One region of the Bacillus sp. ABR genome, then DNA from elsewhere that is predicted to be linked to it. Evidence: riboswitches for the same ligand, from Rfam matches in the RefSeq annotation. Region 1 holds a riboswitch; each other region holds the start of a gene.

Region 1 (3,207 bases):
TAGCACCGTGCCCTATAAGACAATTGTCTTGGCGCGTTACTTGCTGCGCCCCACTTCACAGTGGTATTAACGGTCGGTTGCTGTTGGGGTCAAAAGGCCAAATCCCTCGCCCAACTCTCGATAAGAGAAATCAATATGTAATTGTTTCGTGTATGTTTGCATTTCTTAATTCAAGATATTATCAGAGCTGCGCTTTACATGTCAATCTTTTTTCAAAATTGCTTTACAATTCATAAAACAATCCATTACAGTGATTGTATTGTTACGTAACTTGAATAGAAGGTGAAGAAATGGAATTCCAGCAATCAGATGTGTTGAAACAATTACCGAAACAATTTTTTGCGTCCCTTGTCCAAAAGGTGCAGAAAAAAGTGCAGGAAGGGGCAGATATCATTAATTTGGGGCAGGGAAATCCTGATCAGCCAACTCCTCCGCACATTGTAAAAGCCATGCAGGAAGCGGTAGCAAAACCTGAAAATCATCAATACTCCTCATTCCGTGGAACAGCGAAATTAAAAAAGGCGGCTGCCGCTTTTTATGAAAGAGAATATGGCGTTACGCTTGATCCGAAGACGGAAATTGCGATTTTATTTGGCGGGAAAGCAGGGCTTGTTGAGCTGCCTCAATGCCTCCTGAATCCGGGTGATACGCTTCTCGTCCCTGACCCCGGTTATCCTGATTATTGGTCAGGTGCTGTACTTGCTGGAGCTCATATGGTGACCATGCCACTTCTTGAAAAAAATGATTTTTTACCTGACTACGATTTGCTGCCTGAGGATGATAAGAAAAAGGCAAAATTAATGTACTTAAATTACCCCAACAATCCGACGGGGGCTACGGCAAGCCGTTCATTTTTTGAAGAAACCGTGACATTTGCGAAAGATCACAAGCTTTGTGTTGTTCATGATTTTGCATATGGCGGCATTGGGTTTGATGGGGAAAAGCCGATCAGCTTTCTGCAAGTAGATGGAGCGAAAGAGACGGGAATAGAAATTTACACATTGTCTAAAACGTACAATATGGCAGGGTGGAGAGTAGGATTTGCAGCAGGGAATCCGTCTGTTATTGAAGCGATTGAGCTTTATCAGGATCATTTGTTTGTCTCGTTGTTTAAAGCCACGCAGGATGCAGCAGCGGAAGCCCTATTAAGCGATCAAACGTGCGTACGGGTGCAAAATGACCGATATGAGAAAAGACGGAATGTGTGGATAGCTGCCTGCAAAGAAATTGGCTGGGAAGTCAGTGCTCCAAAGGGATCATTTTTTGCTTGGTTAAAGGTGCCAGAAGGATATACATCTGAAGCCTTTTCTGATTTATTATTAGAAAAAGCGCATGTTGTTGTAGCGCCAGGTAATGGCTTTGGTGCTCACGGTGAAGGGTACGTGAGAGTAGGGCTTCTAACAAGCGAGGAGCGGTTACAAGAAGCTGCTCAGCGCATCGCTGCCTTGAAGCTGTTTGAAAAAAAGCCATTGACAACATAAAAAAATGGTGCGATAATTCAGGCAATATTTAAGAAAATTGAATATTCTTATCAAGAGTAGGCAGAGGGACTAGCCCAATGAAGCCCGGCAACCGACTTCCATGAAGCACGGTGCTAATTCTTGCAGCAAGCGCTGAGAGATAAGATTCGGATGAATAACACGAAATAACCTCTTTAAGGCGCTCAAGAAGCACTTGAAGAGGTTTTTTTATTGAACATATGCATGATGCAATCGAAAGGGGATTCCTAGTGAGTGAATTACTGGCAACATACGTATTAACACATCGAGAGGATGAACAAATAAATCGAAAAGCGGAGCAGATCGCGCTTGGTTTAACAGTTGGATCATGGACGGATTTGCCTCAGCTCAAAAAGGAGCAGCTTCAAAAGCATAAAGGCCGAGTTGAAAAAGTATTAGAAAAGGCTGCTCCAGCCGAAAATGGCCTTTATCAATCAGAGGTGACCATTGCTTATCCTGAGGCAAACTTTTCAGCAGATTTACCAGCTGTTTTCACGACGATTTTTGGAAAGCTTTCACTAGACGGAAAAGTGAAGCTAGTCGATATCCAATTTTCTGAAGAATTTAAAAAAAGCCTGCCAGGACCGGCATTTGGAATTGATGGCATACGAAATAAGGTAAATGTATTTGATCGTCCATTATTGATGAGTATTTTTAAAGGTGTTATCGGCCGTGATATGCAGGATTTAAAAGAGCAGCTCCGTTTACAGGCATTAGGCGAGGTTGACCTCATCAAAGACGATGAAATTTTATTTGAAAGTCCATTAGCTCCTTTTGAAGAGCGAATCAAAGAAGGAAAAGAGATTTTAAAAGAAACCTATGAAGAGACAGGACACCGCACGCTGTATGCTGTCAATTTAACGGGCAGAACCTTTGACCTGAGGGATCGAGCGAGAAAGGCCGCTGAACTTGGAGCAGATGCGCTCTTATTCAATGTCTTTGCTTACGGTCTTGATGTCATGCAAAGCTTAGCTGAGGATCCAGATATTCCACTGCCTATTATGGCGCATCCCGCAGTGAGTGGTGCATTGACATCCTCTCCTGAATATGGATTCTCGCATTCTCTTCTTTTAGGCAAATTAAACCGATATGCTGGCGCTGATTTGAGCCTCTTTCCCTCACCTTATGGATCGGTTGCACTTCCGAAAAAGGATGCCCTTGGAATCTATGAAGCTTGCGTGAAAGAGGATACGGTTCAAAAAACATTCCCTGTCCCGTCAGCAGGCATTCATCCAGGAATGGTTCCAGTATTGATCAAAGATTTTGGAATTGATCATGTGATTAACGCAGGTGGAGGCATTCACGGACATCCGCGGGGAGCCATCGGCGGAGGGAAGGCATTTCGTTCGATCATTGATGCCGTTATACAGGAAGAGTCTATCCAAGATAAGGCGGCTTCCTGCCAAGACTTAAAAGCGGCACTTGATCTTTGGGGAAGGGTAGCAGAATAATGAAAAAACCAATTGTGTGTTGTGATTTTGATGGAACAATTACAAAAAATGATAATATCATCCGCATCATGAAACAGTTTGCACCGAGTGAATGGACGAAACTGAAGGATGGTGTCCTGTCAAAGGAAATTACCATTCAAGAAGGCGTCGGGCAGATGTTTCAATTACTGACAAGTGATCAGAAGGAAGCCATTCAATCATTTATTTTAGAGGATACAGAGATTCGAGAAGGATTTAAGGAATTTGTGGATGAGGTA
Region 2 (3,207 bases), on a different contig from region 1:
GCCCTCTCGTTCCTCCTTCCAGCGCCGCAATCGTATCCTCTAATGCTTGACGTGTAGGAGTTCCCGATCTCGAGTAGTCATATTGGCCAAATTCATCGAAGCTGCTTTGATGAAAGGTGGATGCATGCTGAATCGGTACACTGACTGCACCTGTTGAACGGTCTGTTTTAAACGCATTATGAACGAGTTGTGTTTCGAGTGTCCAATCATGTGTGGTCATTTGGCGTGTACCTCCTCTTTTACTTGTGATAGTGCCTGTTTCAGGTCTGCTTTCAGGTCATCTACATGCTCGATGCCAACAGAGAAACGGAGCAGCTTGTTACATACACCGTTTGCAATGCGAATTTCTTCTGGGATATCCATGTGCGTTTGCGTTGCAGGATACGTAATGAAGCTTTCGACTCCGCCAAGGCTTTCAGCAAAACAAATCGTTTTTAGCTGCTTTAAAAATGGATTGACCCAGTCCTCTTTAGCTACTCGAAATGACAGCATGCCTCCCTTTCCTGGATAAAGCACATCTTGAATTTCTGGCTGTTTCTTTAAAAACTCAGCCAGCTCCTTCGCATTTGCCTCGTGCTGGCGCATTCTAAGAGCCAGTGTTTTCATTCCTCTCATTAAAAGCCATGAGTCAAATGGTGATAGAACCGCTCCAATCGCGTTTTGATGCTGGAACATGTCTTCAGACAGCTGCTCTCCTTTTGTCACGACAAGCCCTGCAAGAACATCATTATGTCCGCCTAAATATTTGGTTGCGCTATGAATGACAATGTCCGCTCCAAGCGTAATCGGCTTTTGCAAGACTGGTGTGTAAAAAGTATTATCGACAATCACCAAAGCGCCATGTTCTTTTGCAATCTTCGCTATTTTTTGAATATCTGCTTCCTGCATCAGTGGATTTGTCGGTGTTTCAATAAAGACCGCTTTTGTGTTTGGCGTGATTTTAGAGCGTAAACAGTCTTCATCTGCAAAATCATCATAAAGAAAACGTAAGCCGTACTTTTTCCATTCGTTTTCAAACAAACGGTATGTACCGCCATATAGGTCTGATGAGACGATGAGTTCATCTCCGCTTTCAAATAGAGCCATGATCGTTTGAATCGCAGCCATTCCCGAACTGAAGGCAAAACCGGCCGTCCCTTCTTCGAGTGAAGCAATTGCATCCTCTACGAGCTGTCTTGTTGGGTTTTTCGTTCGAATATAATCAAATCCTGTAGATTCCCCTATACCTCTATGTCTGTATGCTGTCGAAAGGTAAACGGGAGGACTGACAGTGCCAGTCACCTCTTCGCTACGGTTTCCAATCTGCGCTAATTTCGTTTCCACATGTTCTGTCATTTGACACCATCCTAAGTAAAAATCTGATTTCAAAACAGAAAACCCCTTCTTCATAAGAAGAAGGGGTTTAATCGCTTCCTCTTATCTTCCAAGCAAAAAAGCTGCTTGCTGGATTTAGCACCTTGGTACATCACATGTAGTGATGCATACCGGTTGCTGAGGTTTCAAAGGGCCAGTCCCTCCACCTCTCACGATAAGAATGTGTTGTCTGTCTGTTCTAATTCTTAATACTGTAACCCATTAAATCTCATTTTTCAAGGGGAAATGTCATGATTAATTAAAATTTTCTGTATTTTATAACAGAATCGATGTTATACGGTTTGATTGCATGTTAGCATATAGGAACAACGCTGTTTTTCGTGTTACAATGAATGGAAACGTTTCACTTTATGATGAATTTGGTTAGCTGGAGGAATGGATTATGGTGAAGAAAACAGGAATCATTCAAGAAGAAACCTTACAGTCAAAAGAACTTGGGGCGGACATGACCATTTTGATCTATTTGCCAGTCAATTACTCCCCCCTTTATACATATCATGTCATCATTGCCCAGGATGGTCATGATTATTTCCGCCTAGGCAAAATAGGCAGACAGGCAGAAGAATTGATGCAGAACAAAGAAATGGAACGCTCGATTATCATTGGTGTCCCTTATGAAAATGTTACGGAAAGACGGAACACGTATCATCCAGACGGCACAAAGTTTGAAGCGTATAAACGCTTTTTAGCCAATGAACTGGTTCCTTATATTGATGAACACTATCCAACCTATCAAATTGGATCAGGACGTACGTTTATTGGTGATTCACTTGGTGCGACGATTTCCCTCATGACAGCCATTGATTATCCTTCTTTATTTGGCGGGCTGATTTTGCAGTCCCCTTACGTTGACGAGTCGGTTCTAGAAGCCGTCAAACAGTCGACAGCCCTTTCTCATTATGCGATTATCCATCAAATTGGGCTGGAGGAAACCGCTGTGAAAACAACAGATGGCCAGGTGCTTGATTTTGTTCAGCCGAATGATGATTTAAAGGCCCTTCTTGAACAATCTGGAGCGGATTATTTATTTGAGACATTCGAAGGGGATCATAAATGGACGTTTTGGCAGCCGCTCATTGCGCCTTCGTTAAAAAGAATGCTCCCATATTCGTTAATCAACTGAATTTTGTTATAATAAACAATAATAAATACTTTCTTATTCAGGAGGGAACATGATGAAATACGGAGTTGTTATATTTCCATCAAAAAAATTGCAAGATATTGCGAACTCTTACCGGAAGCGTTATGATCCGAACTATGCACTCATACCGCCTCATTTAACATTAAGAACACCTTTTGAATTAACCGATCTAGAAGCGGCTGAGGTCGTCTCAACGTTAAGAGATTATGCAAAAAATGCTTCTCCTATTACGTTACGTATTAAAAAATTCAGTTCATTCGCTCCTGTAAACAACGTCATTTATATGAAAGTAGAACCGAACGAGGACATCATGGCGCTCAATGAAAGATTGTACGCAGAGCCACTGGCTGGTACACCTGAATATGCCTTTGTTCCGCATGTCACAGTGGCTCAAAAACTATCAGATGATGAGCATTCAGACGTACTTGGCACATTAAAGCTGAGAAAGATTGACCATGAAGAAACAGTGGATCGCTTCCACCTTTTATATCAATTAGAAAACGGATCTTGGACCGTCTATGAAACATTTATTTTAGGAGAAGAGGGTTAAAGACATTTGAAAACAGTCATCGCAACAGAACAAACACAACGAGAAGATGCATATTACGTTCGAAAAGAAGTATTCGTCAAAGAACAAGAAGTTCCAGTAGAGATCGAAATAGATGAACTAGAGGACAAAGCCACCCATTTTG
Region 3 (3,207 bases), on a different contig from region 1:
TTCACTGGCGGCGGGCTTGTATTTGAAGAAGGGGAAGACGAGAAAAGCATTCAATATCAAGCAGCGCATCACCAATTTGTTGCAAGTGCTCTGGCTGTTAAAGCAGGACATGAAATCATTCCAGATGCAAAAATTGGCTGTATGATTGCAGCGATGACCACATACCCGTACAGCTCAAGACCAGAGGATATGTTTGCTGCAATTGAGCAAGACCGTAAAACATTGTTCTTCTCAGATGTACAGGCAAGAGGCTATTACCCAGGTTACATGAAACGTTATTTCCTTGAAAATGACATCAACATTGAGTTCCAAGACGGGGACGAAGACATTTTAAGAAACCATACAGTTGACTATATTGGCTTCAGTTATTATATGAGTTTTGTGACGAGTACAGATCCAAAGGTTCTTGAACAAGTTACTGGCGGTAACCTATTTGAAGGTGTGAAAAACCCTTATCTAGAAGCAAGTGATTGGGGCTGGCAAATTGATCCGAAAGGACTTCGTACAACACTGAATCAGCTGTATGACCGCTACCAAAAGCCTTTGTTTATCGTAGAAAATGGATTGGGTGCTGTCGATCAAGTAGAAGAAGACGGATCAATTCAAGACGATTACCGAATTGATTACCTCAGAAGCCATTTGCTAGAGGCGAGAGAAGCCATCGCAGACGGAGTAGACCTGATCGGTTATACAAGCTGGGGCCCAATTGACCTAGTCAGCGCATCAACGGCTGAAATGAAAAAACGCTACGGCTTCATTTATGTCGACCGTGATAACGAAGGAAACGGTACATTAGATAGAAAGAAAAAGAAAAGCTTCGATTGGTATAAACAAGTGATTGCGACTAATGGTGAACATTTGGATGCATAAAAGAAAAAGACAAACCGCTCATACTGCGGTTTGTCTTTTTTGTCCTTTGAGGGACTACGAAGTCCACACTTGATCAGCAATCTCAATCACATGACGCAGCTTTTCCCATTGCTGCTCTTCTGTTAACAGGTTGCCTTCCTCTGTTGAGGCGAATCCGCATTGTGGACTCAAACAAATTTGGTTAATGTCCACATATTGAGCCGCTTCCTCAATGCGTTTTTTAATCTGTTCAACTGGCTCAAGCTCACCGTATTTTGAAGTGACAAGGCCTAGTACGATTTGAAGGTTTGGGTTCTTCACATATCGAAGGGGCTCAAATCCGCCAGAACGATCGTCGTCGAATTCTAAAAAGAGACCATCAAGATCTAAGCCGGCGAAAATTGTTTCTGCCGCTGCTTCGTAACCACCTTCAGCTGCCCAAGTTGATTTAAAGTTACCGCGGCAAATGTGCATAGTAATCACCAAATCCTCTGGGCGATCAGCAACGGCTTCATTGATTGTCTTCGCAAACGACTCGCGAAGTTCATCTTCTTCACGGCCAAAGGCTTTGATTTGCTCGTGACCTTTTTCAGAAAAGAACACGGCCCATGCCGTATCATCCAGCTGCAAGTAGCGGCAGCCTGCATCATAAAAAGCACGGATGGCTTTCTTATACGCCTGTGCCACATCATGGTGGAATTCCTCTAAGCTGTCATACACTCCTTCTTCAAGCTTTCCACGGAAAAATAGCATATTCGGACTTGGAATCGTCATTTTAGCCGTATGATCACCAGCGATGCTGTGCAGGAAACGATAATCCTCCAGCATTGGATGATCTGTAAAATCGATCTTGCCTGTTACCTTGATACCTCTAGCTTTTGTCGTTGTGTTATGAAATTGAATGCCTTGATCTGCTTCAAATCCTTCAACCCCATCGAGTCCTTCCAGAAAGTCAAAATGCCACCATGCACGTCTGAACTCACCATCTGTGACAACCTCTAACCCAATTTCTTTTTGCTTCTCTACAATACGTGTAATTTCTTCGTTTTCAATTTGTCGGAGCTGCTCTGCTGTCAGCGTACCATCTGCTTTTTGCTTGCGTGCTTCCTTGATGCGCTCTGAACGAAGTAAACTTCCTACTTGATCTGCGCGGAATGGCGGTTTCGTTGTTTTCTTTCCAATGGTTTGTACTTGTGTCATGCTGAATCCCTTCTTTCTTCAGGTTAAAAAAACAAATAAAAAAGCTCTTCCTTGGATAAGGAAGAGCATCATATACTGTGAGAACTCTGCCTTATCTTCAAACAAGCATCTGCTTGCTTAAGGAATTAGCACCATTCTGTTCCTAGGAACAGCGGTTGCCGGGTTTCACAGGGCCAGTCCCTCCACCACTCTTAATAAGGTTACCTTTTGATTCAATTTTCTTAATAAACACAATTATTCAACCTTTTCGAGGAAAAGTCAATGGTTTTTACAATTTAATTTCCTACATGAACAAATCAGCAACAAGAACACCAGCAAGTCCGACAAGTGAAAGCACGGTGACCATCAATGTCCACGTTTTAAAGGTTTGAGCCATTGATAGGTTAAAGTATTCTTTATAAATCCAGAAACCCGCATCATTCACATGAGAGAACGTGATACTGCCGGCACCTGTTGCGATCACCATTAATTCAGGGCTGACACCCGTCAGGCCAATCAGTGGTGCAGAAATGCCAGCCGCCGTGAGACCGGCGACAGTCGCTGATCCTAAAGAGACACGAAGGACAGCAGCAATGAGCCAAGTCAGAAGCAGGGGAGAAAGTGTGCTTCCTTGCATAATCCCTGCAATATATTGATCGACGCCGCTATCAATGAGCACCTGTTTAAAGGCGCCTCCGCCCGCAATAATTAATAAAATCATAGCAATGGAGCCGATAGAATCCGTGATGGACTTCATCACGTCCTGCATGCTCTTTCCTCTTCCAAGCCCAAACGTGTAGATGGCAAGCAGCACTGAGATTAATAGTGCAATCGCCGGTTCGCCTAAAAACTCAGCGGTAGGCAGCAATGGGGAGGAAGGGAAGAAAATTTCTAGAAATGCTCTGAAAGTCATAAGCAATACAGGCAAAACAGCGGTGAAAATGCTAATGCCGAAGCTAGGCATTTCTTCTTCTGTGAATTCCTTTGGATTAAATAAGTTCTTTGGGATATGTGCGTGCAACTGGTCTTTTTTAAATAGTTTTGTAAACAGAAGTCCACCTACTAAAACAGCAGGAATCGCTAAAATAATCCCAACCAATAAGGTTTGTCCCATGTTTGCTTGAAAGACATTCGCAATGGCAGTCGGCCCTGGGTGAGGAGGGAGGAAGCCATGTGTGG
Region 4 (3,207 bases), on a different contig from region 1:
CGGCGTTTTTGAAGCGGCAACCGTAATGGTTTTGCTTTCACTTGCGTTATTAGATGAACCGCACGCAGCTAAAATACCTGCAAATGCTAGAAATAGTGCACTTAAAATCAATTTCTTCATGAATAAATCCTCCCTTAACGTTTATCAATTTTATTTGTAATCAAATCACCGATTATTTGAATAATAAAGACGATGATGAGAATAAACACAGTGGCTACAAGTGTGACATCTGTATTACCAGATTGGTACCCTTCCACATAGGCGAGGTCACCAAGTCCGCCTGCTCCAATTGCACCTGCAATCGCAGTAGAGCCAATTAGAGCAATCGCTGTTACGGTAATACCTGAAATAAGGGCTGGCAATGATTCTGGCAGCAATACTTTGAAAATGATTGTTGACGTTTTCGCTCCCATTGATCGTGCTGCTTCAATGACTCCTTTGTCTACCTCACGCAGTGCAATTTCGACAAGACGTGCATAGAATGGAGCTGACCCTATGACAAGGGCAGGGAGTGCTGCATTAGGACCAAGAATCGTATGCATTAAGAATTTCGTGAACCCTAGTAAAAGAATAATTAAAATGATAAAAGGAATCGATCTGAAAATGTTGACGACAGCGCCGATGACAGCATTAATCGGTTTATTTTCCCAAAGACCGCCTTTACTCGTTAGAAAGAGTAATAGTCCAAGGATAATACCAATGGCAAAGGCAAATGCCAATGAAATCAGTGTCATATACACCGTTTCACCTGTTGCACTCCAGATGACGTCTAAATCAACGTTCGGAAACCATTTCTCAAACATGTGTCATCACCTCGATTTCAACCTGTTTGCTTTGGATATAGGCGATGGCTTTTTCTACCTCAGTCTCTTCTCCATTAATGTGGATAAAGAGTGTTCCAAACGCGCCTTCCTGCGTTTGAGAAATCTTCCCTTGAAGGATATTCACATCGACATTGAAGGATCGAATGATTTCAGTGATCAGCGGCTGCTCGGCAGAGTCTCCAATAAAGGACAACCGTACGACCTGACCTTCTTTTACTCGTTCTAAGACGTGCTCGATTGTTTCTTTCGCTTCCTCTGGTTCCGCAAGCTGTTTCACAAATCGCTTCGTCATTTCTTCCTTTGGCTGTCTGAAGACGCGTAATACTTCGCCTTCTTCAACAATACGTCCATTTTCCATGACTGCGACGCGATGACAAATTTTGCGAATGACGTGCATTTCGTGTGTAATGAGCACAATCGTGAGCCCTAGTCGTTTATTAATATCGGCCAAAAGCTCAAGGATTGAATCGGTCGTTTGCGGATCTAGCGCAGATGTCGCTTCGTCACATAGAAGAACCTTTGGATCATTCGCTAATGCTCTCGCAATGCCGACACGCTGTTTTTGCCCGCCGCTAAGCTGAGAAGGATACGCATTTTCTTTTCCTTCTAAACCGACCAATTTAATCAGTTCATTCGCACGCTCTCTCCGTTTCGATGTCGGTACACCTGCGATCTCAAGCGGGAACATAATGTTTTGTCTCACCGTTCTTGACCAAAGTAAATTAAAGTGCTGGAAGATCATGCTGATTTCTTGTCTTGCTTTCCGAAGTTTCGCATTCGATACTTCATTGATCCGGTTGCCTGCCACTTCAACAATTCCTTCTGTTGGCAGCTCCAGACCGTTTAATAGGCGAATAAGCGAGCTTTTTCCTGCACCGCTATACCCGATAATTCCGAATATTTCACCTTTATCAATATCCAAGTTGACGTCTTTCACGGCATCAACATTTCCGCTTTTTGAATGATACGTTTTTGATACATTCTGTAAATGAATCACAGTCTGATCACCTGCTTTCTTGCTGAATCTATAGGTTTCCATCACATACGTTATTTATTCTTCTTTCTGTCATGACTCTAGCCTGACGTCAGGTCAGTAAAAAAGACCTAACTGCAACGCAAGCAGAAAGGCCTTTTATGTCAATTACGCCTTTCTCTCATCTTTCAAAGCGCTGCGGCTTTGAGTGAATTGGCACCAATTTCAGCTATGCTGACGGTTGCCGGGTTTCATAGGGCACGTCCCTCCACCTCTCTTAATAAGAGAAAATATGTTGTTTTATGTGATGTTCATGTTTTTACTAACGTAGAATATCATGCTATCTGAGATATGTCAACGCTGTAAATCGCTAATTTCCAAGTAAACAACTACGTTATCATTTTTCGAAAAAAACCGTTCGTCAGCCAAAGCACTGCCTCTAGTCTAAGGAGCGCACGGAATGACCCTTTGACTTTGACTTGTCCTCTGCTGATTAACTGCTGTAAGGACATATCTCCATCTAATAATTGTAGAATCTCTTTCCTCTCACCATAAAAGATGAGATCCGATAACTCAATTGCAGGTAGTTTCTTCACTTCACCACGTTCATCCACAATCAATGTACAAGAGTCAGTTTCCGCCTCAAATGTAATCTTCAAGGATGATGATGAGAGCAGCGGTTTTAATAATAAACGCTGCCCTGTGTTACCATGGGCTTTCACATTTTCCACATGTATAACCTCCCTGTCATTTGGTTATACATAACATTTCTCTACAAACATCTTCTTGTCCTTTATAAATAACTCGACAAATTTTCAAATGAATTTCTTGAAATATGACAAAAAACCGCTTTATTTAGCGGTTTCAATCATTTCATGAAGATATGGAACTGAGTGAAAGGCATAGCCTTTTTGCACCAATTCTCCTTTTTTAAACAGTAGAAAGCAAGGAACACTCTCGATCTCAAATGCTTTTGCAAAGCCTGGTGAATAGTTTAAATTGTTTTCGTAAAATGGTACATCCGGCTGCATGGCGTCTACGACTGCCAGCATTTTCTTTGCCAGCTGGCATGTTCCGCAAAACGGTGTATATAAGTATAAAAGAAATAAATCGTCCTCTATCTCTTTGAATTCGTGTTCTTCAATCTCTTTCATAATACGTCCACCCTCATAAATATTTCGAATGAACATCAATGTTTGCAGCTAATAGGATAGATGCAATGTGGGCTGACGGTGAAGCGGCCACTTCGCGGTACGTTCTGTCGACAAAAAGATGAAGTGCTTCAGGGAATTCTTTTCGAAATTGCTTCCGCAGTTTGTCGCCTGCATCGTCACTGTCTGCTAATATGTAAACGTCTTTCCCCACTAAATCGTCCACAAGCTGGTCCAGCTTCGATGTACTGATCGTGCC

What was found. Region 1 has a riboswitch for S-adenosylmethionine ahead of mtnW (2,3-diketo-5-methylthiopentyl-1-phosphate enolase). Riboswitches for the same ligand answer to the same signal wherever they lie in the genome.
Region 2: another riboswitch for S-adenosylmethionine. It lies ahead of OIT90_RS15545 (methionine biosynthesis PLP-dependent protein); the one in region 1 lies ahead of mtnW (2,3-diketo-5-methylthiopentyl-1-phosphate enolase).
Region 3: another riboswitch for S-adenosylmethionine. It lies ahead of OIT90_RS00925 (5-methyltetrahydropteroyltriglutamate--homocysteine S-methyltransferase); the one in region 1 lies ahead of mtnW (2,3-diketo-5-methylthiopentyl-1-phosphate enolase).
Region 4: another riboswitch for S-adenosylmethionine. It lies ahead of OIT90_RS03950 (methionine ABC transporter ATP-binding protein); the one in region 1 lies ahead of mtnW (2,3-diketo-5-methylthiopentyl-1-phosphate enolase).

The regions. Positions count from the first base shown of each region.
Region 1 covers NZ_JAOYSL010000003.1:567,418-570,624, reverse strand. The annotation lists SAM riboswitch class I at 1-126, opposite strand, end outside; gene OIT90_RS12975 (pyridoxal phosphate-dependent aminotransferase) at 291-1,481, shown strand; SAM riboswitch class I at 1,526-1,627, shown strand; gene mtnW (2,3-diketo-5-methylthiopentyl-1-phosphate enolase) at 1,730-2,950, shown strand; gene OIT90_RS12965 (2-hydroxy-3-keto-5-methylthiopentenyl-1-phosphate phosphatase) at 2,950-3,207, shown strand, end outside.
Region 2 covers NZ_JAOYSL010000005.1:25,559-28,765, forward strand. The annotation lists gene metC (cystathionine beta-lyase) at 1-220, opposite strand, end outside; gene OIT90_RS15545 (methionine biosynthesis PLP-dependent protein) at 217-1,335, opposite strand; SAM riboswitch class I at 1,414-1,535, opposite strand; gene OIT90_RS15550 (alpha/beta hydrolase) at 1,757-2,497, shown strand; gene OIT90_RS15555 (YjcG family protein) at 2,550-3,065, shown strand; gene OIT90_RS15560 (GNAT family N-acetyltransferase) at 3,072-3,207, shown strand, end outside.
Region 3 covers NZ_JAOYSL010000001.1:200,747-203,953, forward strand. The annotation lists gene OIT90_RS00920 (glycoside hydrolase family 1 protein) at 1-870, shown strand, start outside; gene OIT90_RS00925 (5-methyltetrahydropteroyltriglutamate--homocysteine S-methyltransferase) at 925-2,049, opposite strand; SAM riboswitch class I at 2,138-2,250, opposite strand; gene OIT90_RS00930 (gluconate:H+ symporter) at 2,333-3,207, opposite strand, start outside.
Region 4 covers NZ_JAOYSL010000001.1:795,323-798,529, reverse strand. The annotation lists gene metQ (methionine ABC transporter substrate-binding lipoprotein MetQ) at 1-120, opposite strand, end outside; gene OIT90_RS03955 (methionine ABC transporter permease) at 135-803, opposite strand; gene OIT90_RS03950 (methionine ABC transporter ATP-binding protein) at 796-1,821, opposite strand; SAM riboswitch class I at 1,976-2,084, opposite strand; gene OIT90_RS03945 (SCP2 sterol-binding domain-containing protein) at 2,187-2,528, opposite strand; gene OIT90_RS03940 (thioredoxin family protein) at 2,649-2,951, opposite strand; gene OIT90_RS03935 (toprim domain-containing protein) at 2,965-3,207, opposite strand, start outside.